4 regions of the Shewanella sp. SM29 genome follow, and region 3 is predicted to be linked to each of the others. Evidence: predicted binding sites of a transcription regulator. Region 3 holds the regulator's gene; each other region holds the start of a gene.
What was found. Region 3 encodes LexA, which represses DNA repair genes until DNA is damaged. Its sites were predicted from a motif close to TACTGTATNNNNATACAGTA; they were not measured.
Positions count from the first base shown of each region.

Region 1: dinB (DNA polymerase IV) is a predicted target of LexA. The motif match lies at 3,778-3,797, and genes of this name have one in related genera.
Region 2: recG (ATP-dependent DNA helicase RecG) is a predicted target of LexA. The motif match lies at 4,961-4,980, and genes of this name have one in related genera.
Region 4: umuD (translesion error-prone DNA polymerase V autoproteolytic subunit) is a predicted target of LexA. The motif match lies at 2,045-2,064, and genes of this name have one in related genera.

Region 1 covers NZ_JAKKRN010000010.1:62,761-70,526, reverse strand. Annotated here, with positions in the region: gene L5L77_RS08985 (methyl-accepting chemotaxis protein) at 1-556, shown strand, start outside; gene L5L77_RS08980 (DMT family transporter) at 709-1,641, opposite strand; gene L5L77_RS08975 (LysR family transcriptional regulator) at 1,734-2,633, shown strand; gene dinB (DNA polymerase IV) at 2,678-3,754, opposite strand; gene bfr (bacterioferritin) at 3,957-4,424, opposite strand; gene bfr (bacterioferritin) at 4,434-4,907, opposite strand; gene nqrM ((Na+)-NQR maturation NqrM) at 5,160-5,384, opposite strand; gene L5L77_RS08950 (FAD:protein FMN transferase) at 5,400-6,446, opposite strand; gene nqrF (NADH:ubiquinone reductase (Na(+)-transporting) subunit F) at 6,545-7,766, opposite strand, start outside.
Region 2 covers NZ_JAKKRN010000017.1:38,259-46,024, forward strand. Annotated here, with positions in the region: gene L5L77_RS13145 (lysophospholipid acyltransferase family protein) at 1-701, opposite strand, end outside; gene L5L77_RS13150 (beta-ketoacyl synthase chain length factor) at 694-1,431, opposite strand; gene L5L77_RS13155 (DUF3014 domain-containing protein) at 1,769-2,665, opposite strand; gene recG (ATP-dependent DNA helicase RecG) at 2,869-4,944, opposite strand; gene L5L77_RS13165 (DNA-binding response regulator) at 5,136-5,732, opposite strand; gene L5L77_RS13170 (sensor histidine kinase) at 5,732-6,811, opposite strand; gene L5L77_RS13175 (hypothetical protein) at 6,930-7,634, opposite strand.
Region 3 covers NZ_JAKKRN010000025.1:24,965-32,730, forward strand. Annotated here, with positions in the region: gene L5L77_RS16120 (cytochrome c oxidase subunit 3) at 1-485, opposite strand, end outside; gene L5L77_RS16125 (cytochrome c oxidase assembly protein) at 482-1,063, opposite strand; gene ctaD (cytochrome c oxidase subunit I) at 1,065-2,657, opposite strand; gene coxB (cytochrome c oxidase subunit II) at 2,667-4,199, opposite strand; gene L5L77_RS16140 (cell division inhibitor SulA) at 4,638-5,150, opposite strand; gene lexA (transcriptional repressor LexA) at 5,147-5,767, opposite strand; gene plsB (glycerol-3-phosphate 1-O-acyltransferase PlsB) at 5,928-7,766, shown strand, end outside.
Region 4 covers NZ_JAKKRN010000019.1:84,568-92,333, forward strand. Annotated here, with positions in the region: gene umuC (translesion error-prone DNA polymerase V subunit UmuC) at 337-1,611, opposite strand; gene umuD (translesion error-prone DNA polymerase V autoproteolytic subunit) at 1,608-2,027, opposite strand; gene L5L77_RS14265 (SLC13 family permease) at 2,261-3,652, opposite strand; gene L5L77_RS14270 (AraC family transcriptional regulator) at 3,733-4,551, shown strand; gene L5L77_RS14275 (glycoside hydrolase family 15 protein) at 4,672-7,233, opposite strand; gene L5L77_RS14280 (MFS transporter) at 7,382-7,766, opposite strand, start outside.

The sequences.
Region 1 (7,766 bases), on a different contig from region 3:
AGAAATGCAGATCAATAAACTCGAACAGGAAGGCCAACATATCGGCCGCGTACTTGAGGTGATTCAAGCCATTGCCGAACAGACGAATCTATTAGCCCTTAACGCCGCAATTGAAGCGGCGCGCGCGGGCGAACAAGGACGCGGCTTTGCAGTGGTTGCCGATGAAGTGCGATCCCTTGCCTCTAAGACTCACCAATCCACCGAAGAAATTAAATTAATGATCGCCAATGTGCAAAATGGCACTCAAAGTGCTGTGGCAGCGATTAATATCGGTAATGAAAAGGCTATCTCAAGCGTAGAAGCCGCCAGAAATGCCGGTGAAGCCTTAGCGCATATTGCAGAAATGGTCAGCCAAATTAGTGAGATGAATAATCAAATCGCCCTTGCAGCTAAAGCGCAAACCACTATGGCCAACGAGAGTCATCAAAATATTCAACACATTGCCGAACAGTCGGAGGAGAGTCTACGAACCACTGATGAAATCTACGCAGCAAGCGTACAACTCTCGTCAATGGCGAGTAACCTCACGGCGCTGGTCAGCCGCTTTAAACTGTAATTTTTGAGGGTGAAAGCTTTTATATAAGTTACCTTTTGTAAATCAGTGATGTTTGAAAGGTCCCCTCAAACGAATAAGGGAGCATAAACCTGTCGCAGTGATTATCTGAATTCAGGTGCTCCCTTATATTTAAACAGCAAAGCTAGCACAGATTAGCAGCGCTTAACCACTAAGCCTCTTGCCGCGCGTATGTTGACTAACATAGGTAACATCAACGCAAGGATCACTATCAGCATCCCTACCAACTGAATTTCCGTCACCGCCTGCCCCATGGCTAACGCCGTTAATGCTGCAAAAACGGGCACGAGATTAAAAAAGATCGATGCCTTAGCGGGGCCAAGCGCCTTAACACCGTTAATCCAAAACAGATAACCGAGCACAGTGGCGAACAAACCTATGTAGAGTACGCTAGAAAAAGCCGTTGCCGACAGTTCCATCAACTCCAGCCAAGGGTGAAACTCACCTCGGCCAAGCCCAACCACGGACATAGACACACTGGCAGCTATCATACTCAGCAAGGTAAATGGCAACACTGGCAACCAATGGCCGACCCGTTGCGAACAAATGGTATAACCACTCCACGCCAACATGCCGGCGGCAATCATCACATCACCTTGGTTAAAACTAAAGTTGAGCAACTGCTCCACACTACCGTTGGTGATCACTAGCAGTACGCCCGCCAATCCGCCCACTAAGCTAAACACTTGTTGTCTGCTGAGCCATTCAAGTTGTAATAGCGCATTGACGATTGAAGTCACTAGCGGGCTGAGCGCCATAATCAAGGCACCATTGGCAGCAGAGGTATGCTGCAGGCCATTAAATAACGCCAGATTTAAGCCGCCCACACCAATCACACCCACTAACGCTATGACAATATATTGCACCAAACTCAATTTGGGCCAAGCCTGACGAGTAAAAACGATATATAACGCTAGAGTCACAGCCGCAATAGTAAAACGCCAAAAGACGAGGGATTCTCCTGACATCTCCTCCAGCACTCGCTTAGCAATCGGAAACACACTGCCCCAGCTAAAAACGCAAATCAGTAGACAAACGAATGTCATGTAAGGTGTATGGGATTTCATATCGGACTCTAGGGAGGTAATTGGGATTGAGCTTAGTTTATAAGTTTCATATATTATTAAAACCAACAAGATTGAGAGCTTAAATTCCAAATATGAAACTTAATTATTCCTTAGACGATATGCGCTTATTTTGGGTAGTGGCACAGCAAGGGAGTTTTAAGCTCGCGGCGCAGCACTTAGGCATTCCACCTTCAACCTTAAGCCGTCGAATCAATCTGTTAGAACAATCCTTAGGCCTGCGTTTACTGCACAGAGACGCCCATAGAGTCAATCTTACCGCCACAGGTCAGCGGTATCTCGAACGCTGCGGCCCGCTATTTATCGAGTTAAACCAGGTATCTGGTGAGTTGCATGCGGATAAACATCAAGCGGTTGGCAAATTGCGGATCTCGGCGCCCATCAATACAACCTATCGCTGGCTGGGTGAATCACTCAACGCCTTCCAACGGCATTATCCCAATATTGATATCGATTTAAGTCTGTCGAACATGAATATCGATGTCAGTGAAAACGCCATCGATATCGCCTTTCGAGTGGGCGAACCTAAAGATCCCGATTGGATTGCAAGGCCACTTACCACGATTAGCTTTGTACTTTGCACCAGCACATCGGCAACGCAGTGGCATGCGCTGCAATCCATTGAAGAGCTGGATCAGCATCCGGTTATCATCGCCAAGCCCACAAAAACGTGGCGTTTACAGCACAATAGCACAGGGCAAAATGTCGAGTTTGAACCAAGGGGGAATATCAAATTAGCCGTCGATGATATGGCGATTGCCTGTCAGGCCGTGGTGGCGGGGCTTGGGATTGGACTCATACCCATCAGCATGGCGAGTGAACAGATACGAAGTGGCAAACTCATTCAAATACTGCCCGAGTGGCAAGGTATTCCGCGTACCGCCTACTTAATGTATCGCGATCGAGACAACCTGCCCTTACGAGTCAGACTGTTAATTGATTTTATGTTGGCGAATCCACCCGAGGCTTATTGAGCCAATGCAGGCATGAGTCTGCGGCTTATCGACTCAATAAACGGCTAGAGTGCTAAATCCAACTGAGTCTGGCCGTTTAAGCTTGTGGCGACGACAAGAGTAGAATCGGCGAGGCCGACCGAAATACCCAATAGACGAATGCCACGGCCTTCTTGCCTTTCCATAGCCTGTGCGAGTAGCTCATAGAACATTACAATTGAGACTTCATCGCTCCGGTGCTCAATTGTAGTCTGCTTGAAATCGTTAAACTTAAGTTTGACCACCTGTTTATGTATTTTGCGTTCCTTAGCACTGCGACTTAAACGCAAGGACAGTTCTTGGATCAAACTCGGCATCACCTGCTGGCACTGCTCTAAACTATAAATATCCTTCGCTAATGTGGTTTCAACACCCACTGATTTGCGCTCTCTGTCGGCAGAAATCCCCCGTTCATCTATGCCTTGGGAACGCTCAATCAACACGCCACCAAACTTACCGAATCGCGCTAAGAGCTCAGGTTTAGAATAAGCTTGCACATCACCACAGGTATTGAGCCCGAGCGAAGAGAGCTTTTCGGCGGTGACTTTACCAACACCGGGAATTTTACGCAGCGTTAAGGTCTTAACAAACTCAGAAAGCGTCTCTGGCGTAATGACATATTGGCCGTTTGGCTTGTTCAGATCCGAGGCGACCTTAGCTAAAAATTTTACTGGCGCGATACCCGCCGATGCGGTTAAACCCGTTTCGGCTAAGATATCGCGACGAATGGCCTGCGCAATCAAGGTCGCAGAGCCCTTATATTGTTGGCACTCACTCACATCCAAATAAGCTTCATCTAAGGAAAGCGGCTCAATTAATTGGGTATATCTGGAAAATATTTCACGAATTTGTAGCGACACTTCTTTGTAAACCTGCATCCGGCCTGGTACTAAAATCAGCTCAGGGCACAACTTAAAGGCATAAGCCGTTGCCATTGCTGAACGTACACCGAATTTACGTGCCTCGTAACTACAAGTACTGATAACACCGCGACGGTCGCTACTGCCGCCTACGGCTAAAGGCTTGCCACGGTACTCAGGAAAGTCGCGCATTTCCACTGCAGCAAAATAGCAGTCCATATCGATATGAATAATTTTTCGCACGTTGAATTCCTCCAACGCCAAAATACTGTATATAAAAACAGTAATCAAGTATTCCTGATAGATTTGGGCCAATAAGATGTGGCCTAGCGCTGGAAAAGAGAACAAGACAAGTGTGAGGAACAACAGACATGCTTAATAACTGAGTTTCCTAGGCCATTACACTCAGTGACCTAGGTATTTACTCAACCTAACAATCTAAGGCTCACATCTTAGTTTGCAGGTAGTTTTGCAATCCAACACGGTCAATAAGCCCAAGTTGTTTTTCGAGCCAATACATATGGTCAGACTCTGTATCGTCGAGTAATACTTCAAGGATTTCGCGGGTCTGGTAATCTTGCTTCTGCTCACACAGTGCAATCACTTTGCGCAAATCGTCCGCGACCTTGTATTCATAGGCGAGATCATTACGTAGCATTTCTTCTACATCTTTACCTATGTTCAATGCCTCACGGGCGGCAACATTGGGTGTACCTTCGAGGAATAAAATGCGCTGCACTAATTTGGCTGCATGGGCTTTCTCATCATCTGACTCATGGGCGATACGCTCATAGAGTTCTTTCAGGCCCCAATCTTCGTACATATGGGCATGGACAAAATACTGATCCATTGCCGAGAGTTCTCCCGTTAGGAGTCGATTTAACGCATCGAGGACGTCTTTATCGCCTTTCATATTTTGCTCCTATTGGTCGCTAATTTGCGATTGTAGATAATTTTGAATACCGGTTAGCGTAATGAGCTCTTGCTGCGACTCAAGCCAATCTAAGTGCTCTTCTTCGTCTTCGAGAATATCTTCCAGCAGATCGCGGCTCACATAGTCCTGTTCAGCTTCACACAAGCTGATCGCATCACGCAGCAATGTAAGCTGCTCTTGCACCATGGCCAGATCGCAATCGAGCATCTCTTGGCTATGTTCACCAATGCGAAGTTTTTCGAGTTGTTGCAGATTAGGCAGACCTTCCAAAAACAGCACTCGCTCGATGAGCTTATCGGCATGCTTCATATCTTGGATGGATTTTTTGTATTCGACGTGGTTTAACTTCTCTAAGCCCCAATGTTTAAACATGCGGGCATGGAGGAAATATTGATTGATGGCGGTCAACTCACAGGTAAGCACCCGATTCAGTTGCCCAACCACTTTAGGATGACCTTTCATAAGTTACTATCCTTGGTAAGCGTGAAAAGATTGATCTAAATCAAGCTTCTAGCCTAGTACAATTTATCGACCAACTCAAATTATCTTTATATTTCACTCACTTAATGATGAAAAGCATTCTCATTCCTGCTTAGATTAACTTGCTATCCCACTCTAATCCCAAGGATAAATCTCAAATGATTAACCCGTGTAAGAAAATACGAGGCAAAAAATAGCCCCCTAAATCGGAGGCTATGATCGAATCAAGACTATTTAGATAATGCGGTCTTTCGTTAACTTCTCACGACGTGCTTCTTCAGCGGCCATACGACGTTTACGTTTGTCACAAGGGTCATCACAATCACACGCTTTTTCAATCCCTAGAACACCTAAACCGCCACAACTTCCTTCAACGGCTTTGCGCTTGATGAGATAACCAATCGACATGAGCAAAAAGAAGACTAACAAGATCACAAATGCCGCGATAAAAGAGGTCATGGTTTACTCCAAAAACTAAATAAGGAAAGGCTTGAAGGCGTCGCTGTAATAGACCTTAAATCCGTCGCCTTGCTTTTCGATTAGCATTATCGCCAAGTGTTCCTTCTTGGCAAGCTCCAATGATGCTTCTGTGCCCAAAACCATCATGGCCGTCGCAAAACCGTCGGCCGTCATACAATTTTGATGCAATACAGTCACGGATGCTAACTTATGATTTATCGGCAAACCAGTACGCGGATCGATTATATGCGTAAAACGTTGGCCGTCTTCTTCATAATAATTACGATAGTCGCCAGAGGTCGCCATCGCCATAGTACCAGGTGCAATAACCTGCTGTACGGCTTCAGAGCCATCATTGGTCGGTTGCTCTATAGCAACACGCCAAGAGCTTCCATCACCTTTGGCACCTTTGATACTCAGTTCGCCACCGATTTCAACTAAATACCCTGTCGCGTGGTATTTATCAAGAATGGAAGCGATCTTATCAACCCCAAATCCCTTCGCGATTGATGATAAATCTACATATAAATAGGTGTTGTGCTTACTTAGACGGTTGCCTTCAATGGAAAGTTCACTAATCCCTGTTTTGGCTTTAGCCGCATCAATATCAGCCTGTGTCGGAACTTTCGTTGGACGCTTATCAGGTCCAAAACCCCACAGATTAACTAAAGGACCTAAGGTAATATCAAGTGCCTTATCCGTCACTTGATATAAACGTATTCCCTCTTGCACCACTTTTATGGTATCCGGTGAGACTTCAACACTTTGCTCCAATGGCAATTGGTTGAAACGGGATAATTCTGAATTAGGCCGATAGGTCGACATCTGGTCATTGACTAGCTCAAGGGCTAAATCAATCTCCGCTTGAAGTAACTGCGCCGTCGGCATCTGCTCATTCGGAACGACTTTAATGTGATAAGTCGTGCCCATAGTGCTGCCGGCCAACGAAATGACTTCGTTTTGCTTAGAACAGGCTGAAACAAAAAAGGCCAGTCCCACGAGGACTAGCCAGTTAAATGAATACTTTAACGCTGAGGTATTGATCTTTAAGGTCTGAAACATAGTGACCTACTACTCTTATTTGGGCCCTTAAATGCAAAAGTTGCAGATGAAAGGTTAACCTCAACATCTGCAACTTTTCTATCTAGGACTAATGAACATTAGCCGCCGAAGTCATCCAACAGGATGTTTTCGTCTTCGACACCAAGATTTTTCAACATACCAATGACGGCGGCGTTCATCATTGGAGGTCCACACATGTAGAACTCACAATCTTCTGGAGCATCATGGTTTTTCAGATAGTTTTCATACAATACGTTATGAATAAAACCTGTGTAACCATCCCAGTTGTCCTCTGGTTGAGGATCTGAAAGTGCCACATGCCATACGAAGTTATCATTCTCAGCCGCTAGGCCGTCGAAATCTTCTACGTAGAACATTTCACGCTTAGAACGTGCACCGTACCAGAAGCTCATCTTACGTTTAGACTGAAGACGCTTCAGTTGGTCGAAGATATGTGAACGCATTGGCGCCATACCCGCACCACCGCCGATAAACACCATTTCTGCATCGGTATCTTTCGCGAAGAATTCACCGAATGGGCCAGAAATTGTCACTTTATCGCCAGCTTTTAAGCTCCAAATGTAAGATGACATCTTACCGCAAGGCAGAGTCAAGTTACGTGGTGGAGGCGTAGCAATACGCACGTTCAGCATAATAATACCGAACTCTTCTGGGTAGTTAGCCATTGAGTATGCACGGATAGTTTCTTCATCAACCTTAGATTCAAGATTGAAGAAACCGAAGTGTTCCCAGTCGCCACGGTATTGTGCAGGTACATCAAAATCTGCATATTTAATATGATGAGCAGGTGCTTCGATTTGAATATAACCGCCAGCACGGAATGGTACAGACTCGCCATCAGGAATTTGCAGCTTCAGTTCTTTAATGAAAGTGGCTTTGTTATCGTTAGAGATAACTTCACATTCCCATTTCTTGATACCGAAGATTTCTTCGTCAAGCTCGATTTCCATATCGTTCTTAACGTTAACCTGACAAGAAAGACGACAACCTTTACGGGCATCACCTTTGCTGATGTGGTCAAGTTCCGTTGGCAGAATATCGCCGCCGCCAGACTTAATCACCACGCGACATTGGCCACATGAGCCACCGCCACCACACGCACTCGATACGAAGATACCGCTGTTAGCCAAAACGCCTAACAACTTACCGCCCGCACCGGTTGTAATCGCTTTTTCAGGATCGTCATTAATGCCGATCGTGATGTCACCACTAGCCACTAACTTAGACTTAGCGAATAAAATCACTAATACCAAGATGAGGACGATAGCAGTAAACATGCTCACACCGAGGTAAACCTCG
Region 2 (7,766 bases), on a different contig from region 3:
CAAGGTTGCTCCTTTGTCAAACCACGCACATTGGTACGTAGCACCACAGGTAAAATATCCGCTTCGGCCCTTAAGGCTATATTGGCAGCGCCGCGGGCAAAGTGGTTAATGGTCGCACCGACCACCGTACGCGTGCCCTCGGGGAAGATAATTAAATTGGTGCCTCTTGCGAGCACTTCGCGGCAATCCTCTAGCATGAGTTCGGCGCCGCGATTGGGAATATAACCCGCGCAGGACACCACACCACGCAAAAATGGATTACGCCACAAAGCTTGTTTGACTATGCAGCCCGCATTGGGCATGAGACTTATCAATACCACCACATCGACTAAACTGGGGTGGTTGGCAATGACGATAACGCCTCTGGCATCATGTAATTTTTGGGCATCGTGGCTGCTGACCTTAATCACACCTGCCCAAGTGAGCATGGCGACAAAGCCTTTGAACATTAAATGCACGGCCTTTTGTACCCGAATAATCCGCGCCTCTGGTGTGCCTGGCCAAAAACGCAGTAGTGGCAGAATGGTCAAGGAGCTTAATAAGCCGCCTAAGCCAAAGGCGATATAACAACTTACACCGCCTAGCCAACGTGGCACATAATTCAGCCCTTCGCGGCGAGTTTCCGGCAAGGTATAAGCGGCATTGAGCATTGAATCTTCATGGCCCTTAGCGGCGTCATGGCTGTGGGCTGCATCAAACATGCTCAAGTCTCCAATGCCATTGGGATAAGCAGCCTGAAATATTTTGCGCCGTTGCTAGGGCGTGGATAAATGCACCATAGGTCAGCGGATTTAAAGCTGTTGCCTTAGAAATGCGGCTCACCGTGAGCTTGGCCGAAGCGGGCGTATCGAAGGGCGCGAGCTGTAGGCCTAGGGCCAAAGGTAATTCAAATTCTTGGGTAAACTCATCGTACACAGGTGGCACTGGATCATCACCGAAGACTAATAACAATGGTTCTGGCGATTGATGTAATTGGGCGAAGGCTTCGACCATAGCTTGGGACAGGGTTTCTGTGCCCGCCGCAACTGAGGTTGAAGGCGCGGTATTGGCCGCCACTATGCCAAAAATGCCGCTGGCGGTGTTGTGCACCGACTGACTAAAACCTAAGGGCGATAAGGGCTGTTTGGCGATAATGTCTTCGAGCAGGCCAATGGTGCGCTGTAACTCTCCATGGCGCGAGGCAAAAATAGAGCGACAATTTGCAGGCATTTCGCACTGAAAACTCACCTCTAACATCATCTTAGTCAAGCGACTAAAACGGCGGCGCTGCATGGCGGGAATTTGTTTGAGTGCGGGAGCGGTGGTATCCGACTGTGGTGGCGTATCGAGATTGAGCTCAGCCGAACTCTCGCACCAAGTTTGCCAACTTTGATGGTACTGATATTGGGGGGCCCAAGCGCCCCAAGAGAGAATGCTGAATGTTAGTTGCACTACTTTGCCTCGACACTAAATTTAAGCTGTCTTAGTTATCCCTAACTAAGTTAGAACATTAATGGATTGCCATACCATAGTGAGGAGTATACGCGTTAGAAGAATGACGCTCGAAATGCCCTCTACAGCGTGGTCATTCTACACTATGCCCTTTCTTTTTATGAAGCCATTTGCATTGTGCGGGTTAACGGAATGGGATCAAGTGCTGTGATTTGCAGCGCTTATTCGACATTGAGTAACAAATATCGCAGTGGCTATCTGATTTCGCAGATGCTTTAACTTACAGGTTAAAATGAAAAAAGGCGCACTGAGCGCCTTTTGGCATGAGCTTGATAACCTATTGCGACAATTGATTCTCGATTTTACGCAGCGCTACTTTCAACTTGCGAGTATTTTCTGGACCCATACGGATCAACAGTTTTTGTGCACTGGGTAGTGCCTCTAAGTTAGGGTCAACGAATTGATAGTTAACGCTAATTGAATTCAGCTCAATCGGATCTTCAATAATAGGTGCTGCGAGTAACATTTTAATTGCTTGCAGCATTCTGTCGTTAAATTTGGCGTTGCTGTAGCCGAGTTCGGTAAAAGCTTCCTCTAGGAGCGGCGTCAGTTGCTTGTAAGTTGTGATTAAGCTCTGTTCGTCCATTTTGGCAATCGAGTCAACATAGGCATCGTATCTGTGGAAACCCTCAGGATTTAAATACACTTTGTTGGTGATTTCTGAGACTGAGAACAGCTTCTCTGGTCCTTTAAGTGGGCTAACTTTACGGGTTAATTCACCCTGAGCTAGGTTATCCACGAATACCACAAATTGGCGGACGAGATCTTGCTGCACTAACGAAGAACTCAGCACATTGTTATTGATCATGGCGAGAGCTTTTTGTTGCACAAATGCATCACTTTCAGCCAGCACAGGCACAGGTTCTACGACAACTTCAGGCTCTGCCACTGCAGTGGTTTCAGTGCTATTGGTGTTCGTTTCTGTAACGGCAGGCGTCGTCTCTGTGGTTTCAGGCTCTGGCGCACTTTCGAGCGTCATAGGTTCAGATGGCGGTGTTTCAGGCAATACAATAGGGGCGTTAGGGATGAGTTTAGGTGAGTCAGAATCACCGCTGTAGTAATAATATCCTCCGGCAGAAAGTAGCACGACGAGCACTATCGCAAAAAGCGCAAAGCGATTGCTGCTAGAAGAAGTCTCTTGAGGTGTTATTCTATCATCTTGATTAACTTGCATTTTACATCCTTCGCTTGAGTGTCAAGGTAACTTGGTGAATACATGCAGCTAACATTAAAGTGCAAGAGCGGGCTATTTGAAGGCCGCAGGTTCATTTTGCAAGTTTCCATGCGCTTGTCTATAGCGCTTAGCTGAACATAAACAATTTATTTCGAGTAAAGGCAGATGTTACGCCTCGTTCTTTACCCTTTAATATTTGCGGCCTAAGCCTGCACATAGTGCTGTCTGTGCCCGAGCCAACGTAAAATAATTGCATCGACCTTTTCGGGGGCTTGCGCCATTACATGGCTCGCTAATTTCTGAATGTGTGGGATCAAAGCTTGATCGCGCACCAGATCGGCAATTTTGAGCTCAGCCAGTCCCGTCTGCTTAGTGCCAAGCACTTCACCTGGGCCACGAATTTCTAAATCTTTCTGCGCTATGATGAAACCATCATTGCTTTGTCTGAGTACACTCAGTCTTTGGGTGGCGGTATGGCTCAACGGCGCCTTGTAGAGTAACACACAATGGCTTGCGATGGCGCCTCGACCGACTCGTCCGCGCAGTTGATGTAGTTGTGCTAGACCTAAACGTTCAGGGTTTTCAATGATCATCAGGCTGGCATTAGGCACGTCGACGCCCACTTCAATCACGGTTGTCGCTACCAGTAGATGAATAATGCCTGCCTTAAAGTCGGCCATGATTTGCTGTTTCTCGGCGCTCTTCAATCTGCCATGAACTAGGCCAATATTGAGCTCGGGCAGGGCGAGGCGCAGTTCTTCGGCTGTGTCTTCGGCGGCTTGGCATTCGAGCACTTCGGATTCTTCAATCAGAGTACATACCCAATAGGCCTGACGTTGGTCGCTGATGACAGCGTTGTGGACCCGTTCAAGCACTTCGTTACGGCGTAAATCTGCAATCGCCACAGTGGTCACTGGAGTTCGCCCCGGCGGCAGTTCATCGATAATGGACGTGTCGAGATCTGCATAGGCCGTCATCGCCAGCGTGCGGGGAATAGGTGTGGCTGTCATGATCAATTGATGCGGGTGGAAACCTTGGTTCACGCCCTTTTCCCGCAGGCCTAAGCGTTGGTGTACGCCGAATCTGTGTTGCTCATCGATAATAATTAACGCGAGTTTGCTAAAGACTACATGCTGCTGGAAGATGGCATGGGTGCCAATCACCATCTGGGCTGCGCCAGATTCAATATCCGCAAGGGATTGGGTTCTGGCCTTGCCTTTAAGTTTTCCCGCCAGCCAACCTACCTTAAGTCCGAGTGGCTCAAACCAAGCGGCAAAGTTAGTTGCATGTTGCTCGGCCAATAACTCGGTCGGTGCCATCATGGCAACTTGATAACCGTTTTCAATCGCTTGTAATGCCGCCATCGCCGCGACTAAGGTTTTGCCAGAGCCAACATCCCCTTGCACTAAGCGCATCATAGGGTGCGGTTTTTCTAAATCTTTGCCTATATCAGCCACGACTCTTTGCTGGGCGCCAGTCGGCTTAAAGGGCAAAGCCGCGAGGAAGGGATTGAGCAACTGCCCCGTGGCCTGCATGGTGACAGCGGCATCTAAATTACTGCGCTGCCTTAGGCGTAACATGCTGAGATTGTGGGCGAGTAATTCTTCCTGCACGAGTCGTTGCTGGGCTGGGTGTTGACCTAGCTCTAAATCGAACTGAGAGATCCCCGCAGGAGGGCGATGTAGCGTCTGTAGCGCTTGTTTAAGGCTGATGTTATTAGGTTGCAATTGTGGTGGCAGAAGTTCAGTTAAGCCACCCTCTTCTAGCAATACCAAGGCTTGCTCGGTCAGCTTTAGCCAACTCGCCTGTTTTAAGCCCTCAGTCGTGGGATAAATCGGCGTTAGGGTATCACTCAGATGAACATCTTCACCGGGATAGACGACTTTATATTCTGGATGCACTATCTCAGCTTGATGACTACCACGGCGCACTTCACCATAGGCGCGGATCATCAAACCATTTTGCATGGCATTACGCTGAGCAACGGAAAAGTTAAAGAAGCGCAGACTTAAGCTGCCCGTATCGTCGCGCACATTGCAGACCAGCATGCGCTTGCGGCCTTGGATGATTTGTGTCGATTGGATTTCAGCTTCTATAGTGCCATAACCGCCTAGGCTGAGGGCGGCAATGGGATAGATTTGGGTTCTATCTTCGTAGCGCAGGGGTAAGTGAAACAGCAGATCTTGTACTGTTGTGATGCCGAGCTTTGCGAGTTTCTCCGCGACCTTTTTGGCGACGCCTTTGAGGTCGGTGATCGGAACAAGATCCAATTGCTGCAAGTCGTTAGCACTCAATCACTGTGAATTTATACATATATTAACAGAGAATAAGCGTAAGGCAATCTCAAGGGGAATTAGGGTGTTATCAAATTTTGTTTGGAAGCATAGCTAATATCCTTCTGTGGCCTTAAGACCACAAAATTGTTGATAAGATATCGTTAGGCTGAAAGCGTGGTTAACTGTGAGTGTTATTACAACCAGCCTTTTTGCTTGGCAATGCGGGCTGCATCGATTCGATTACTGGCATTGAGCTTGGCTATGGCTTCTGAGAGGTAGTTGCGAACAGTCCCTTCGGCGATAAAAAGAGTTTCGGCGATGTCGGAGGTGGATTTGCCTTCGCTAGCGAGGCGAAGAGCGCGGCGTTCTTTGTCGTTGAGCGGGTCGACATCGCCAATCGCCATCATGGCAAGTTCAGGATCGATCACTCGTTTTCCCGCCATCACTTGTTGAATCGCGTTGACTAAGGTTTCCGAGGGCGCATCTTTAAGCAAAAAGCCGCCCACACCCGCTTCGATGGCACGTTTTATATAGCCTGCACGGCCGAAGGTGGTAATGACCACTATCTTGGTTTGGCTATGTTGCTCCTTTAACCATGTAGCCAGCTCTAAGCCTGTGCGGCCGGGCATTTCGATATCCGTTAGCAAGAGATCAAAGCTTTGCTGTTTGAGTAAGCTTAGAGCTTCGTCGCCGTCACTCGCTTGGGTGATACTAAAACCCCCTGCAAGCGTAAGGAGTGCGGCGAGTGCTCCTCGCACCATAGCTTGATCTTCCGCCAATAAAATCTTCATTAATGTGTTGCTCCCTGCAAAGGTAAACTGACGGTAAATCTATATCCCTGTTCGAGATTATAGCTCAAGCTGCCGCCTAAACTGTCGAGACGCTCGCGTATACCAGTGAGGCCATTACCTTCTATAAAAGGTTTGGCCGCGGCATTGTCTTTGACTTCGAGCAGCAGGCGGTCTGATTGCTTAGAAAAGTGGATAGAGCATTCACTTGCACCGCTATGGCGAAGAATATTATTAATGAGTTCGGTGAGGATCAAACTCAGTTGGCTTTCTGTGCTTGCACCTAGCTTGGGTAGCTCACCACTGAGCTCGACACTTAAGCCTTTATCCCTTAAGGATTTACAAAGCTGCGTCACGCAACTCTCTAGGCCCTTGTGTTTGTAGTCTGACACTGTGTGGCGGATCTGGCTTAAACTTTCCCTCGCAATTTGTCCTAGCTCAATCAGTTGGGTTGATGCGAGTTCATATTCTTGTTTTGCGATAAGTTTTTCGGCTAGCTCAGCCTTAAGGGCGATGGAAGATAGGCTATGCCCCATAATGTCGTGTAGATCCCGCGCGATACGTTCACGCTCAAGCATAGTGGCCAAGGTGGCAATTTCTTGGGCACTTTGCTGTTCTTTCAATTTATGCCGATAACGTCTGCGTTCGGCGACACCAAACATGCCCACGCCGAGCACTAATCCCGAGCCGTAAAGCGGAAAGTAGTAACTGTTAAAGTGGTAAATCTCATTGAGGGCAAACAGCAGGCTGATGAGGGCTGCAATAGCCAACAGACAGGTCCGGAGAGGATAAAAAAAGCCAATGAAGAAGGCGGCAAAGGTAAATAGCGAGATAGAGCCTGGGTTGATTGGTGTGATCGCTATTGCTATTGCCACCATAATGAGAATGGGCAGATAGGCGCTACGGCTATTGCACTTATAGGTCCAAAAATAACTGGCAATAAAAGGGATTAACACGGCAAAACTGAGGGCGATTTTCCAGCTTGGATAGGGATTTATGGCAAGTGGGATCAGATAAAACACTAAGTTTATCAAATACACCCAAGCAAGTTTTCGTTCGAGCTGAAGGGGAGTGCTTATCATGATGCCTCTGTGTCACTGAGTTGGTTGTTGAATGCCCACCGATGGCATCTGTTTTAATTTATTCTTTTTAGGGATTGGCGCTATCGTCAGCGCCATAGATCCCCGTTAACAACTTTGTCTATTTTGCACTTAATTGCTGATTTTGTTGAAGCAAAAATTTTGCCCAACCATAATCTGCTTGTACTTTGGTCGCTTGTTGCCAATCTTCAATCGCGCCTTGGCTATCGCCTAATTCCTGTTTAGCGAGCCCGCGCCACGTGTAGGCTTCGGCTTCACCCCAGCAAATGTTGTCGCAAGGCTGGGCGAATCTTTCTATGGCCGTAGTGGCTAAGGTCTTAGCATTTTGCATGCTGCCGCCAAATATGGCTGGCGTGTTATAGGCTGCGATGGCTTTAACAAGTGCTACCCGTGGATTTTGTGGTTCTAATTGTTCGGCACTGGTAATCGCCTTGGCGGATTTCATACTGAGCGTTGCACCTTTGCTATTGTCTAAGGCGATTTGCATGCCATAAACCGACGATAACAGCGCGAGGGATTCTGCATTCGCTTGGCTGGTTTCGAGTGCTTCTAATGTGGTTTGCGCTGTAGTCAGTGCGCTGCTAGCGAGCGTTTTCTGCCCCATTACATTGGCACTGATGGCTAAGCGATAGTTCGCATAGGCTTTATCATAATCTTGAGTGCTACCGCTCAGTTGTTGTAATTGCGTTAGATTCATCGCATTCGAGGCCGCGTCTACATTGGTGATGTTAGTGTTTGATGGTGTTGCTGCAAACGAGTGAGTACTGATAAGCAAAAAGCTGGAGGCGAGGAGTAATGTTTTCATGGTATTTCCTTATTGAGTGAGTTTCCCAATGTTTGGGTACGGGCTCATTATCAGAAATTCGATAGAAGAAGTGCAGACACAAAGGTCATGGCTTTGGCATGACAAATGTCATCAGTTGAGTTGTGTGCTTAT
Region 3 (7,766 bases):
GTGTTGATTAATGGCAGTCCAGTCCATGGCATAGCTTGGGTTTTAGTGCCATCTGGCGTAGTAATGAGCGGCCAAATAGCTTCAAACTGAGGCCAGAGTACTTCGTGGGTCATGGCATTATTCGATGCGCCACCGAGCCAAGGCACTGCGAACATGCGGGCATAAAATAGTGCCCCGAAAAAAGCCCCGAAAAACATGACTTCCGAAAAAATAAACCAGCTCATACCTTGGCGAAACGATCGATCCATTTGGCTAGAATAGAGCCCTGCCATCGACTCTTGGATCACGGTTCTAAACCAACCTACCAGCATGAATAGGATCACAGCTATCCCAACCAGCAGCACATAACCGCCACCGGATGCACCTGATTTCAACTGTTGCACGAAAAGGCCTGCACCAGAGGCGATTAAGAACAAGCCAATGGCACCTACAATAGGCCAGACACTTTGGGATGGAACGTAGTAAGACTGATGTTTCGTTGTCATTTTACAGCTCCTTGCTCTATGGCAGACGCTAACTGCTTGTCGGTAATGTCGTAGAGAGTGTAAGAGAGGGTCAGAGTGTGGATAGACTCAGGTAACTGAGGATCCACATAGAAAATGAGCGGCAGCTCAGCGCTAGTGTCCGCCGCTAAGGGTTGTTGATTAAAGCAAAAGCATTCTGTTTTATTGAAATAAGCGGCACCTTGGCCGGGCGAAACTGAAGGTATCGCTTGGCCAATCGTTGCTTTAGCGGACATATTGCGCGCCAAAAATGCCGTATGGATTAGCTCGCCAGGGTGAACTTCGAGCCGTTTGGTTTGTGGCGCAAATGTCCATGGCATGCCTGTTTGTACCTGAGAAATAAATTCCACAGTCACTATTCGGCTTGTATCTACTGTGATTGCTTGATAACTACTCACGGTATTGGAGGGTTTTCCATTGATACCGAGTTGCTCGCACAACACATCGTAGAGCGGCACCAGCGCGAATCCAAAGCCAAACATGCCAATACAGCCGATAACTAACATGCTGATAAGTTTACGATTTGACTTAGGTTTATCTTGCTGGTGTTGGGTTGCCATTTCATTTCACCTCAGGTGGTGTCGTGAAGGAGTGGTAAGGCGCAGGGCTTGGCAATGTCCACTCTAAACCCTCGGAACCTTCCCAAGGTTTAGCGGGAGCTTTTTCGCCGCCACGGATGCACTTAATTACTAATACTAAGAAAATCAATTGCGATAAGCCGAAGGCGAACCCACCAATCGAGACGATTTGATTAACATCGGCAAATTGAATCGAGTAGTCAGGGATACGCCTTGGCATTCCTGCCAGCCCAAGGAAATGCATCGGGAAAAATAGCACATTGACTGAAATCACCGAGCACCAGAAATGCCATTGTCCCAGTCGTTCGTTGTACATGTGTCCCGTCCACTTAGGTAGCCAGTAATAGGCCGCTGCCATGATGGAGAAAATCGCACCAGTCACGAGCACATAATGGAAATGTGCCACAACAAAATAAGTATCGTGGTACTGGAAGTCGGCGGGTGTAATGGCGAGCATTAATCCCGAAAAACCGCCAATAGTGAAGAGTATGATAAAGGCTACAGCAAACAGCATGGGCGTTTCGAAACTGAGTGAGCCGCGCCACATAGTGGCAACCCAGTTAAACACTTTCACCCCAGTTGGCACAGCAATCAACATAGTGCAATACATGAAGAACAGCTCGGCAAACACTGGCATACCTGTGGTGAACATATGGTGCGCCCATACGAGGAACGACAGAATTGCAATACTAGCGGTAGCATAAACCATGGATGCATAGCCAAATAAGGGTTTACGACTGAAGGCTGGAACTATGGCAGAGATGATGCCAAAGGACGGCAAGATCATGATGTAGACTTCAGGGTGGCCGAAGAACCAGAAAATATGCTGGAACATCACAGGATCGCCGCCGCCAGCCGCATCGAAGAAACTCGTGCCGAAAAACTTATCGGTCAGCACCATAGTCACTGCGCCAGCGAGTACGGGCATAACCGCGATCAGTAGGAATGCCGTGATAAGCCAAGTCCACACAAACAATGGTAACTTCATCCATGTCATGCCTGGCGCGCGTAAATTCACTATGGTCACAATCACGTTGATTGCGCCCATGATCGAACTTATCCCCATGATGTGAATAGAAAATACAAAGAGCGCCGTGCTATCTGGGCTATAAGTTGTTGATAGTGGTGCGTAGAAGGTCCAACCAAAGTTAGGTCCGCCACCTTCCATAAATAGCGAACTGAGAAGGATAGTGAAGGCGAAGGGGAGTATCCAAAAACTCCAGTTATTCATCCGTGGCAGCGCCATATCGGGCGCTCCTATCATCATAGGGATCAGCCAGTTAGCGAGCCCTGTAAAGGCTGGCATTACCGCACCGAATACCATGATCAGCCCATGAACAGTTGTCATTTGGTTGAAAAAGTTGGGCTCGACCAATTGTAATCCAGGTTGAAAGAGTTCAGCGCGGATCACCATGGCCATAGCGCCACCGGTTAAGAACATAATAAAGCTGAACCATAAATACAAAGTACCTATGTCTTTATGGTTGGTGGTTAGCAGCCAGCGCATGATGCCCTTTGGCGCACCATGATGATGGTCATCATGGGCTGCGGTTTGATCTTGAGTCGTAGTGCTCATCATTATCCCCTACTGTCCATGACTTGCGATATCAGCAGGTTGCACTGTATCGCCGGTATTGTTACCCCAAGCATTGCGTTCATAGGTAATGACTGCTGCAAGTTGCTGTGGGCTAAGCTGTTTGCCAAATGCCTGCATAGCCGTGCCCGTTTTGCCGTGCATCACAATATCGATGTGATTGGCGACTGGTCCAATGGCGATAGCACTACCCACTAGCGCGGGGAAGGCGGGTGGTATTCCTGCACCTGTCACTTGATGGCAGGCAGCACAGAAGGTCGCGTAGACAGTTTGACCTTCGGCCATGAGGGCGTCATGGCTGAGTGTGGGGAGGCTTGCGGGATCGATTGCAGCTGAGACGTCTGCAGGTGCGGGTGTCGGAGTTGTACTGCTTGGTACCGCGGCGGATGTTTGTGCAGAATTGCCGTTCATGTACTCGTTGACGTCTTTGGCTTGCACTGCATCGCCAGTATTATTGCCCCAAGCATTACGCTCGTAGGTAGTCACTGCCGCGATTTCTTGTGCAGTCAATTGCTTACTAAACGCTTGCATGGCTGTACCCGTTTTACCGTTGAGCACAATTTCAAGGTGGCCGCTGAGCGGTCCCGTTGCAATCGGGCTACCTTTAAGGTGCGGAAATACGCCTTGCAACCCTTCGCCATTGGGCTGGTGGCAGGCTGCGCAGTGCCCGAGGTAAACTTGTTCACCTTGAGTCATCAACTCTTCTTTACTTAGGGTTTGTGATAAAGCGGCTTGAGCGGCTTCAGCCGCAGCACCTGCGGCTTGTTTCTGCTCTGTGACCCAAGCCTCAAACTCGGCTTCGGGTAACGCTTGTACTACGATAGGCATAAAACCATGGTCTTTACCGCAGAGCTCGGCGCATTGACCACGGTAAATGCCGGGTTTGTCGATGCGAGTCCAGGCCTCATTGATAAATCCTGGATTGGCATCTTTCTTAATGGCAAAGGCGGGTACCCACCAAGAATGGATGACATCCTCTGAAGTCATCAGAAAGCGGATTTTGCGGTTTATTGGTAGAACGAGCGGTTTATCGACTTCCAATAGATAGTTTTCACCCTTGGTTTCGGTGCCTTCGATTTGTGCTCTGGGTGTTGTCAGTATGCTATAAAAATCAATATCTTGATCGAAATAGCTGTAATGCCATTTCCATTGGGACCCCGTAACTTTTACGGTGAGATCGGCGTTGCTGGGATCTTCCATTGCGATTAAAGTTTTTGTCGCTGGAATCGCCATTAAGATCAAAATGATAAATGGCAGAATCGTCCAAGCGATTTCAACTTTAGTGCTTTCGTGAAAGTGGGACGCGACAGCGCCTTTGGATTTTCTGTGGTTGATCATGGCGTAAATCATGACGCCAAAGACCACTAGGCCTATTGCGCAGCAGATATACAAAATGGTCATGTGCAAGTGATAAACCTTGCCACTGATCTCGGTCACGCCAGGGGTCATGTTGAACCGCATGTCCGCGGCGGTCAACGGTGGTGCGAAAAGCACCACGAGTAAACAATACAACAATTGCTTCACAAGACTTCTCCTCTGCCAATTGCGAATAGCAACTACAAAGAAGAGCAACACAGTAAGTCTCAACTCTATGCAAACTCTTCAGTTCCCAAAAAAGCTTTTTTGACTTCAACGTGCGTTGGCGGCTGTTACTTTTAATCAAGTATTGTTACTGCTGGTAATTAGCCACGCTGGCACATACTGCTGAAATAAATCTGTTCTCTATTTTTAGTGGCGCTTCGAGTTCGATAAATACTCGATTCATTGACCACGGAAGGTGATATATCATCACCGACTTATTGACCACGGAAGGTGATATATCATCACCGACTTAACCAACCATACTTGCTGTTTAAATATTGATCAAGATCACTTATTTATCTAATTATCTGAAAAATTGCCAAAAAAAAGCCTCACATTCATAGGTGAGGCGGCTTTCAAGGTAAAAAATTAAATGAATATTTAGTGTACAGAGCTAAAAAAAGATTGCTGACCGAAGAGATTGCCTTGCTCAATGCGTACGTCGGCATGTAAGTGACTGTTTACGTCTTCAAGCACTATGCCCATAGCTCGGGCACTTTTAGCCACGATTTGTAGGCGTCGATTATCCCGCGCATCCAATGATTGAGTCCAAGTAATGACTGCACTGGACGTACCACTTGTCAGGGCTTTCTCCATCGCCCACAGGGTTTCGACTTCATCTTTAGCATGTACCAGCAAAACTCTATCCATACGCACACCTGCGCTGGCGAGCATTTGCTTGTAGCCAATACTTGGAGGGTTGATGAGCACTAACCAACGGCCCTGTTGGCTTAACTGAGCGAGTTGTGCACTCAGATGAATTAATTCTTGGCGACCTTGAGTCTTAGTTGGCATGCAGGCGATGGGCGCATGGTGCCAGTCATAGTCAGCATCACGGACTTCATCGAGCCACAGGCCCGGATGGCGGGGGGCATTGCCAAGTAGTTTATTCATAGCCAATCTCCATTACGGATCACACCGACGGCGAGTCCTTCAATTGTTAAACTTTGGAAGCCTAAATCCACTTTAATCGGGGAGTAATCTTCATTTTCGGCATGTAGATAGACTACATTACCTTTTTTTTCGAAACGTTTAACAGTGACATCGTCATCGACTCTAGCGACAACCACTTGACCATTTCTAGCTTGTTCTACTTTATGAACTGCCAGCAAATCACCTTCGAGAATACCGATATTTTTCATGCTGTCGCCCTTTACTCGCAGTAAAAAATCGGCGGCGGGATGAAACATGCTTGGGTCGACTTGGTAGTACTGTTCAACATGTTCTTGGGCGAGGATAGGTTCACCCGCGGCCACTTGGCCGATGAGCGGTAAACCTGTTTCAGTCAAATCTTCGATTTCCGCAGGTAGACGAATGCCTCGAGATGTGCCTGGCATGATCTCAATGCAGCCCTTTTTTGCCAACGCTTTAAGATGTTCTTCAGCCGCATTGGCGCTCTTAAAACCTAAACGGGTTGCGATTTCTGCCCGAGTGGGTGGCATGCCAGTATCGGCAATATTTCGTTTAATTAGCTCTAAAATTTCAGCTTGGCGTGGCGTCAAAGGTCTCATGGTGTTTCCTGTTTTTCTATACAGTTACTGTTAGTATATACAGTATTATTTGCAGCGCAAGTATTAACCACTTTTTAGCTATTTTGGAGAGAATTAGCGAATATTGCCCATAGTCTGGTATTCTATCGGGCTAGTAAACGCACTTAATTGCATAAGAATAATGCCTAAACACGACTCTCTTTGGTTGAAATCATTACGTTGGATCCAAAAACACTTAGTGCACACTATTGTGGTGCCTCAGGATCCCTTTGCCGATCTGAATCTGGATGCTTCCAGACCCCTTGTTTATGTGATGAAAACAGAATCCCTTAGTGACATAGCTGCTTTGAGCGAAATAACGGCTAAGTTAGGTTTACCAAGCCCTTATGAGCCTCTAGTGGCTAATGGTGTGACTGCGCCTCGGGTTGTCTGTCTTCAAGGGCGTAAGCCACTGTTTGGCGAACGTGCTGGTAATGAGCCTTTCCTCGAATGCTTTATGCGTTTGTTAGCCGTGCATAAGGAACGTCCTGAATTGGATATTCAACTGGTGCCCGTGAGTTTGTATTGGGGTCGCACGCCAGGGAAAGAAGACGACACTATGAAGGCGGCCGTATTTGAGCGGGAAAACCCGACTTGGCTACGCAAGTGCTTGATGATTCTGTTCTTAGGTCGACATAACTTCGTGCAGTTTTCGAATGCCGTATCCCTGCGTTACATGGCTGACGAACATGGCACCGACATGGGGATTGCCCATAAGTTAGCACGGGTTGCACGCGTGCATTTCCGTCGTCAACGTAAGGTAATGACAGGGCCTGTGCTGCCAAACCGCCAAGCACTGTTTCATTCGTTACTCAAATCTGAGTCGCTGCGCAAAGCGATTCAAGAAGAAGCCGCCAGTAAAAAGATTTCTGAGACCCAAGCGCGCGAGACGGCCATTGAGTATCTCGATGAAATCGCTGCTGATTACTCAGACAGTTTAGTGCGTATTGCCGAGCGTTTCTTAACTTGGCTGTGGAACAAGCTTTACAGCGGGATCAACATTAAAGGCGCCGAGCAAGTTCGCCAGCTGCACCACGATGGCCACGAAATTGTTTATGTGCCTTGCCATCGCAGCCACATGGATTACCTGCTGTTATCGTATATTTTGTATTATCAAGGCATGGTTCCGCCGCACATTGCTGCCGGCATTAACCTCAATTTTTGGCCCGCGGGACCTATGTTCCGTCGCGGTGGTGCCTTCTTTATCCGCCGTAGTTTTAATGGCAACAAGCTGTACACCGCAGTATTTCGTGAGTATTTAGACCAGCTGTTTGCTAAAGGTTATTCGGTGGAATACTTCTCCGAAGGTGGCCGTTCACGTACTGGCCGTCTGTTGGCGCCGAAAACTGGCATGATCGCCATGACGATGAACAGCGTACTGCGCGGTATTGAACGTCCTGTCACACTTGTGCCTGTGTATTTAGGCTATGACCATGTGATGGAAGTGGCGACTTACCATAAAGAGTTAAGCGGTAAGAAAAAGAAAAAAGAATCTGTGTGGCAGGTGTTCGGTGCCATTCGCAAATTAGGTAATTTTGGCCAAGGTTACGTGAATTTTGGCGAGCCTATTACCCTGCAAAATTTCTTAAATGAGCGTGCGCCAAACTGGCGTGCTGAGTTGGCCGATGATCCCGAACAGAAACCAAGTTGGTTAACGCCAGCGGTAAACGTGCTGGCTAATCGGGTGATGACGCGTATCAATGATGCCGCAGCCGCGAGTTCGGTGACTTTGACTAGCTTAGTTTTGCTGGCGACAGATCAAAACGCCTTAGAACGTAGTCTGCTGGAGCGTCAGCTTGATTTGTATCTGACCCTACTCAAAAAAGTGCCTTACACTTCTTATACATCTGTTGCCGAAGGTGATGGTAAGCATTTAGTGCAGCAAGGTTTAGAGCTGAACAAGTTTGTTGTTAGTGCCGATCCTTTAGGGGAAATAGTGTCTATCGAAGCGAGTCAGGCAGTGTCTATGACTTACTATCGT
Region 4 (7,766 bases), on a different contig from region 3:
AGAATAATGTTGAAAGCCGCATCTATGTTTAGGGCAAGCTCATGCTTGCCCTTGCTTATCTTTTTAAGATCGCGAAGGCTTGCAAGTCTGCGTTATTGCTTTAGTCATATTTCTACTGCGTTCATTGTCTTATCATTTTTAATGTTAAACATTGGTTTTTAAAAGTATTTTACCAAGCGAGATGAGTTTTGCTGGCACAGTCTTAGTGAGATGGGTTTAGGCCGATAAGCCTATTCTGATTAATGTCGTCAGGAGTGGAGTGAGCTTCACTGAATAACCAATGCCTAGAGTATTAATGCGATTCGCAGATGGTCATTTAGCCTCTGGATTTGCTGATTATGTCACTATGGGCAGTTGTGCCCATTGGGTGGTGTAGCGCGGGGAGAGCTGTTCACGTTTTATCCCCCAAGTTGGGTCAATACCTTGTCCTGCAAACCAAATTTTTCCGCGGCCGCTGTGGTTCACTTTATCGAGTAACTGCATTAGCTCCTTGCTTTTAGGCCTAGGCGTGACGTCATCGAATAATCCGAGTTGAAACACGCCTGCACCAAAAAAATCCCCTAACATGACACCAGCCTTTGCATAGGCATGACCTTCACGCCAAATGCGTTGCAGTAGGCTTTGGCCAAGGGTGACAAAATCCCGCGTATCATTGCTGGGGCGAACTAAACTGCCCGACAGCGATTTGCTGTACTGGGGACTTGCATCGCTAAAAGGGCTAGTACGGACAAATACTGACATCGCTTTAGCGTACTGGCGCTCGGAGCGCAGTTTTTCACAGGCCCTAAAAGTGTATTCATTGATTGCCTGTTGCATCGTTTCCAAGTTATCAATACGACTGCCAAAGGAGCGGGAGCTGATAATTTGTTGCTTAGTGGCGGCGACCTCTTGTATGTCATCACAGGTAATGCCGTTAAGTTCGCGTACCGTGCGCTCAACGGTGACAGAAAAGGTGTCGCGGATAAGCTTTGGATGCGCATCCGCCAATTGCAACGCGGTATTTATACCCATGATGTTCAAGCGTTTTGTAAGCCTACGGCCTATTCCCCAGACTTCTTCGACAGGGATAAGCGCCATGAGTCGTCGTTGGCGTTCACGGTCGCGCAAATCAACCACGCCCCGGGTTGCTGGATAACGCTTAGCAGCATAGTTTGCCAGTTTGGCGAGGGTCTTTGTCGGCCCAATGCCAACGCAAACACTGATCCCTGTCCATTGCGGTATTCGCTGATAAATATCTAATGCAAGCTGATGAATATCGGTGCATTTATCGATGCGTGATAGATCTAAAAACGCTTCATCAATACTATACACTTCTACTTTCGGCACCATTTGCTCTAAGGTGGTCATCACTCTGTTTGACATGTCGGCATAGAGTGCATAGTTGGAGGAGAATACCGCAACCTGATGCTGGCGGAGTTGGTTTGCTATTTGATATACAGGCACCGCCATCTTGATGCCAAGTTGTTTGGCTTCTACGGAGCGGGCGACGACGCAGCCATCATTGTTGGATAACACCACAATCGGCTTGCCAACCAAATCCGGCCTAAACATCCGCTCACAGGAGGCATAAAAATTATTGCAATCGACGAGGGCGAATAGTGAGGGCGTCATTTGAGCTTTTTCACCACGTTGGTCACTACCCCAAAGATGTTTAACTCAGACTCATCATTGATGGCGATCGGGGAGAATAAGGTATTACGTGGTAGCAATTGCACCACAGGGCGTAGCTGTAATTGCTTTACGGTAAACTCACCGTTCACCGCTGCGACAACGGTATCACCGTGGGCTGGCTGTAGTGAGCGATCTACCACCAAAATATCACCGGAGAAAATCCCCGCTTCGATCATCGAATCCCCTTGGACTTTGACAAAAAACGTGGCGGCAGGATGTTTGATGCATAACTCATTGAGATCTAATGTTTGTTCTACATAGTCTTGGGCCGGTGACGGAAATCCTGCGGCAATCAAGGAGCTAAATAGCGAGAGCCGATATTGGGTATGTTTGGCGAAGCGGCCTAGGATCATCATAATAATAAATCACAATATACTGTACATATAAACAGTGTAGTCTAACTATGAAGCTTATCGAAAGAATTTATGTGGGGAGAGTTGTGTTATCGACCCAAGCGCTGTCGAGTGCTGAGCAATTGATGATGGCTGCTCTAAAGCACCCTTGACTGCTTGAATATCGCCAAGGGTGAGCGTTTCGTCCATTTAATTCAGTTAACGCACTTTAGTTAACCCGCTTTAGTTAACGCAATTTAGTTAATCCAACCTAGCCATAGCCACCATAAATAATCCAGTGGCATGAGCGCAATTATGGTTATTGCCACCAGCGGTAAGGTGATGCGAAGTAGTTTAGTTAATGGCTCTTGGGATAATTGCATCGCCAAAATCAAAGGAGCCACCTGATAAGGAAAAATCACGGTTGAAAACCCGATCACCTGCGTCATTAATACCGCAGGGGTGGAGAAGCCAGTTGCATTGGCAAAGTCTGCCGCCATGGGGGATAACACAGTCGGCACGCCTGGAACCGTTGCCACTAATCCCGTTAGCGTCGCGATTAACGATAACGACATAAAATTCAGGAACGATGCCCCTTGCTGCAAGGGTAACCATTCACTGAACAGTTGACCTAGCGCAGTGCCGAGCCCGGAATGATTGACCAATGCTCCCAGACCTAAGGCCGCCGCGACAAAAATGACGGTCGACAAATCCACTGAACTATTAAAACTCTTAGGCTCAAGCACTCCCCATTTGGGGAGCAATAACAAGATAGCCGTTGTTAATCCTACCCAAGCGGGATTAATGCCGTGCAGCGAGTCAGTCACCCAAAAGAGCAAAGTAATAGCCAGTAACAGTGCAACTTTCTTTTGCATACCAAGGTTATAAGCTTCTTTTTCAATAACGCGTTCAGGCTGGTTGTTATCAATTTTTGCAGGAAATAGGAAAACGACTAGCGCCACAATCAATATTGATTTGAGTAAGCCAAGGATTGGAAAATGCAATAAGAGATACTCAGTATAACCAAAATGGATATTGAATAGATTCTCACTGGAACCTGCCAATATCATGTTGGGAATATTCGCGGGCAACACGGCAAAACTGGGCATGTTGCACGCCAGTGCCAAGGCGGTCGCAATGCCTATCCGTCCATGGCTACCACGAGCAAAACCGACTTGCTCAGCTAACGCCATACCAATTGGCACCATGACCACAGCACGGCCAACGGATGAGGGCATCACAAAGCCAAGCAGCACGGCACTAAAGACCAAACCCGCAATTAAGCGTGGATAACTTGAGGTCAGTATGGGGGCAATCAAACTGGCCATTCTGCGACTTAAACCAGACTGAGTGATGGCACTGCCGATCACAAACCCCGAAATGATTAACCACACCGCAGTTGAGCCGAATCCGGAGAAAAGTATACTCGGCTCAATGAGTTTAAAAATGGTGGCAAGGGCAAAAAAGATTAACCCCGCCATAAAGGGCGGGAAGAAACCTGTGCTCCAAAACATCAAGGTCACTAACACTACGCCTGCGCTGTAGGAAAACACCGCGGGATGCTGACTTAGCGGAAAAAGCGCAAGTAAAGTAGCGATCAACAGTGCACTGAAAAACGCTAGCTGTTTAACGCCAATAAAACGTTTCATGTTTACTGACCTATTGGGTTGAATACGTAAAAGATGCCTACTAAGATAGCTGACTTAGTTTGGCGTTTTAAGAGGGTAATATGTCAAAATATGTTCCTAAAGCGACATTGTTAACACCCAGTGATGCGGCGTTTATCATAGATGCCAATCGGCCCGTACTGACCCATACTCGCAATATGGCGGCGGAAGCGGGTATCGAGCCTCACTCGCACCCGCGGGGTCAGCTACTTTGGGCCGCCAAAGGTTTGTTACGTGTTCGCAGTGAAAATGCCGTCTGGGTGGTACCCTCAACCCATGCCGTTTGGATCCCTTGCAATTTGCCCCATCAAGTGAACAGTGAAACCCACGCACATACTCGCAATATTTATATTGACCCTAGCTATGGCGTTAGGCCACAGGATACGCAAGTGGTGATGGTGACTATGACAGCGTTGATGCGCGAATTAGTGCTTAAACTTTGTGAAAGTTCACATCTTATGGACAGTGGACAACTGCATCGGCTGGGTTTGGTTGCCATCGATGAGCTCCAAACTCTGGACAGTCTGGATGCCCATTTACCCGCAGGCTCAGATCCAAGACTCAGCCGCTTGATCCAAACGCTGATCCGACGTCCAAAAGTGAGTTACTCACTGACCGAGTTAGCCGAAATGGGCGGCGCGAGTGTGAGAACGATTGAGCGACTATTCAAAGCTGAAACTGGGCTTACTTATCGACAATGGCGACAAAGATTTCGTTTGTTAAATTCGCTTGAGAGCTTAAGCCAAGGGGAGAGCACGACTATGGTGGCACATAGTTTAGGTTATTTGAGTGTCAGCAGTTTCAGTGCCGCTTTTAAAATGCAATTTGGTTGCACGCCGCAAGATTACCCGCAGCATAAGCCTATGAAAAGCGGGAGCTAAATCAGGCATCATAAAACCGTCTATAAAAAAGCTAGAACAATATCTAGGATGTTGTTCTAGCCTGCAATTTATCAAAGTGTCTTAAGCTAATGCGCTATTTTAATTGGCTATTTCAACTTGTCATTTCAATGCCGCTGGGACGATAGGGTAATAATCCCAGACTTGGCCATCGGTCATTGAGCGCACCAGTTTGATGTATTCTGCATGGGTCCAGGCGAGCGGTGTGGCAGAGTTGGTGCCTTGTCCGAGTTGGTAATGATAGCGGGTGGCATCGCCGACACCGTCCCACGCTTGCTCGGGTAACATCATGCCCGCATTCGCAAAGGTTTCCATGCCTTGCACATAGGTGTTGATTAACTGCTGCTTGGTTTGCTGCGCGTTATTGCCTGTTAGCTCGCCTTTTGCTTGGGCGAGTGCTAATTCAAAATGACCGCGCTCGCCGGTGAAGAAGGGCCAGATTCGGCCGCGTTGATCGGCGCTGTTGCTGCCGGATTCTGCGTAGTTTTTGCCAGAAACCGTATCCTCACCGTAGCCGTCGTTACCATAACGTCTAAAGCCTGGGATAGTGCTGCCATCTTTGGCGGTAAACACGTATTTTATGCGTAGGTTGTGCTCAAGCTCTGTATTATCAATCAGTTGAAGGCTTTGATTGATGAGCTTGTCAGTTGCACCGCGCACGCCATAACGCACTAGTTCTAAAAATCCGCCATCGAGGATCTGACGTTGATCTAAACCTTGCTTACCGTTATTTGCCGCCAGTGTATCGCTAGTGTTTGGCTCGCCATTCGGGCTTAAACGTAAATAGTAAGGCGCGCTGACATCTGCGCTGTTTTTCAATAGCCCTTGGGTGGTGACTAAGTGTTTTTCTAAACTATGACTTAAGTCTTTGGCGGCGGTAAGATAACGGGCGCTTGAAGTAATATCTTTAGCTTCTTTGGCAATTTCACTCGCGGCAACAAGACCGGCGATCACGGCAGCCGTTGTTGAGGGGGAGTAACCCGCTTGTTCTTCCCAACGTTCTTGCTGAGTTTTAGGTGGGGTGATTTGGGTGTGATTCCAATCCAGATTGACGTCACCGCCGCTGATCAAAAAGTCCGCTGCACCTTTGAGCATCTCTTGATACCAGTGACTGATCTCATCAGGGGTGAGTACGCCCGCTTGCCAGAGTTTCCAGCCGAGCATGATCGGCATGGCGGTTTGATCGAGCTGCACGCCGACCCATTCAATTTGGCCATCCACATGGGTTTTTTGCAGGAACCAACCGGGCGTACCCGTATAGCCGGGCGTCTTTTCGGTCACTTGCACTTTTTTCAGGTATTCGAAGGCCACCTTGGGCGTTTGTGTGTCACCCATGGCGAGGAATGCCATGGCGCATTGGTAAAAGTCACGCGGCCATACTGCTTTATAGCCAGTGCTCGGCACGGCTGCCGAAACCGTATCGCCCCAAGGGTTAGAAAGTGAAGCGATCAGTGCGCCGGCATAGGTTTTATCTTCCTGCGCTTTCAAGACCATAGCGCTGGTATACAGCAGCTTGCCGTTATCTGTGGTGTTGTTGGCCATGTTAGCGATGGCGGGCAGTGAGCTTAGGTAACCCTGCCAGCCTGCATTGTAATGGCTGAGCACAGCATCATAACCTGCGGCTAAGCTGGCATCGGCATTGGCTAAACTCTGGATTTCGTCTTTACCAAAACCGATGGCGAGATTAAAAGTGACGGGTTTGGCTTTGATGAGCGTTGGGTAGCTTGCGGTAAAGGCGATATTGCCAACGGTCGATTTATCTTGCGCACTGGTCGTTTGATAGGGCGTATCGAGTTTGCCGTTATCGGCCAAATCGGCTAGGCCATCGGAAACACCGACAAAGCCAGTCGTAGCCTGCACAAAATTCAGATCGGATTTTACCGTCATTACGCTACTGTCTTTGGCGGCGGTATAGGCCACCAGCGCCTGATTATTAGCATGAGTGTTGGCATGACTGTCAGTATGAGTGTCGATGCGGCCGATATCATTGGCGCCCGCATTGTCGATATGCGGATTGACATACAAATGCGGTGTAATGCCATCTTCAAAGGCGGTAAAGGTGACACGCATCATCAAAGTGTCGCGGTCGGGATCGGTAAAGATATGCTTTTCAATCTGATACTTACCTTCAACATCTTTATTGATAATTTTATAGGCAAGGGATTGCGGGCGACCATTAGCATCTGTATCTAAATATTCTATGCTGCTGATGGTGTTCTCTTTTTCGGTATCGACAAAGCCATTACCTGTGACCACAAATTGCAGTTCTTTGAGCTGCGCATTATGGATAAGACCATACATGGTTTCGGTTAAAATACCTTGGGCGAGGGAGAACCAAACGCGGCTAATGGGATTTTGCTTGGCATCTTGATATTGACCTTGGGTATAAGGCTCGTAAGACGTCCCAATACCAGTTTTACCCGAAAATGCCCAAGTCGGCGCTTTACCCGGTGCGCCGGGCGCAACCTGCTGCACACTTGGCGCGGCATTCACACTTGTGGCAGTTGTTGCTGAATTCGATGTGGGTGAACAGGCCGCTAACCCTATCATCCCTAATAGGCTTGCGGCGACGGCAAGCGCTAGGCGGCTGCGTCTTGTTAACGCTTGTATGTGACGGTTTTGGCTGGTATGCAGATCCTGCTGCGGCGTAGGACTCGATTCCATCTCGTTCTCCCCAAATAATGGTTTTATTTTTATAGTGATTGAATTGATAAAGATATTTTATGCTGCTGTGATTAGCCAAATGACCGAATTCACCGCGCTTAACATGCATTGCTGCATGTCGGCTATTGTGTATCGTTGCTATAAAGAGCTAACTTTTATTTGTTAATTTGCCTGTGGCTTTCGTGATTAAGTGGGTCTTGCGGTTCATCGCTGCACTTTGATTATTTGGGTTATTTTGTTCGACAATGTCTTGGTCGACAAATAATACGGCAATGCCTGCACACATCATCAAGACGCCACCTGTGATCAGTGCATAAATAGGTTGACCATCGAACAGACCATTGAGCACTAAACCCAGCACACTGGCGGCAAGAAGCTGCGGGATGACGATGAAGAAGTTAAAAATCCCCATGTAAACGCCCATTTTTTGCGGGGGTAACATGCCCGACAACATGGCGTAGGGCACAGATAAAATTGACGCCCACGCGATACCGACACCTATCATAGGCAGCCATAACAGGCTTGGGTCTTTA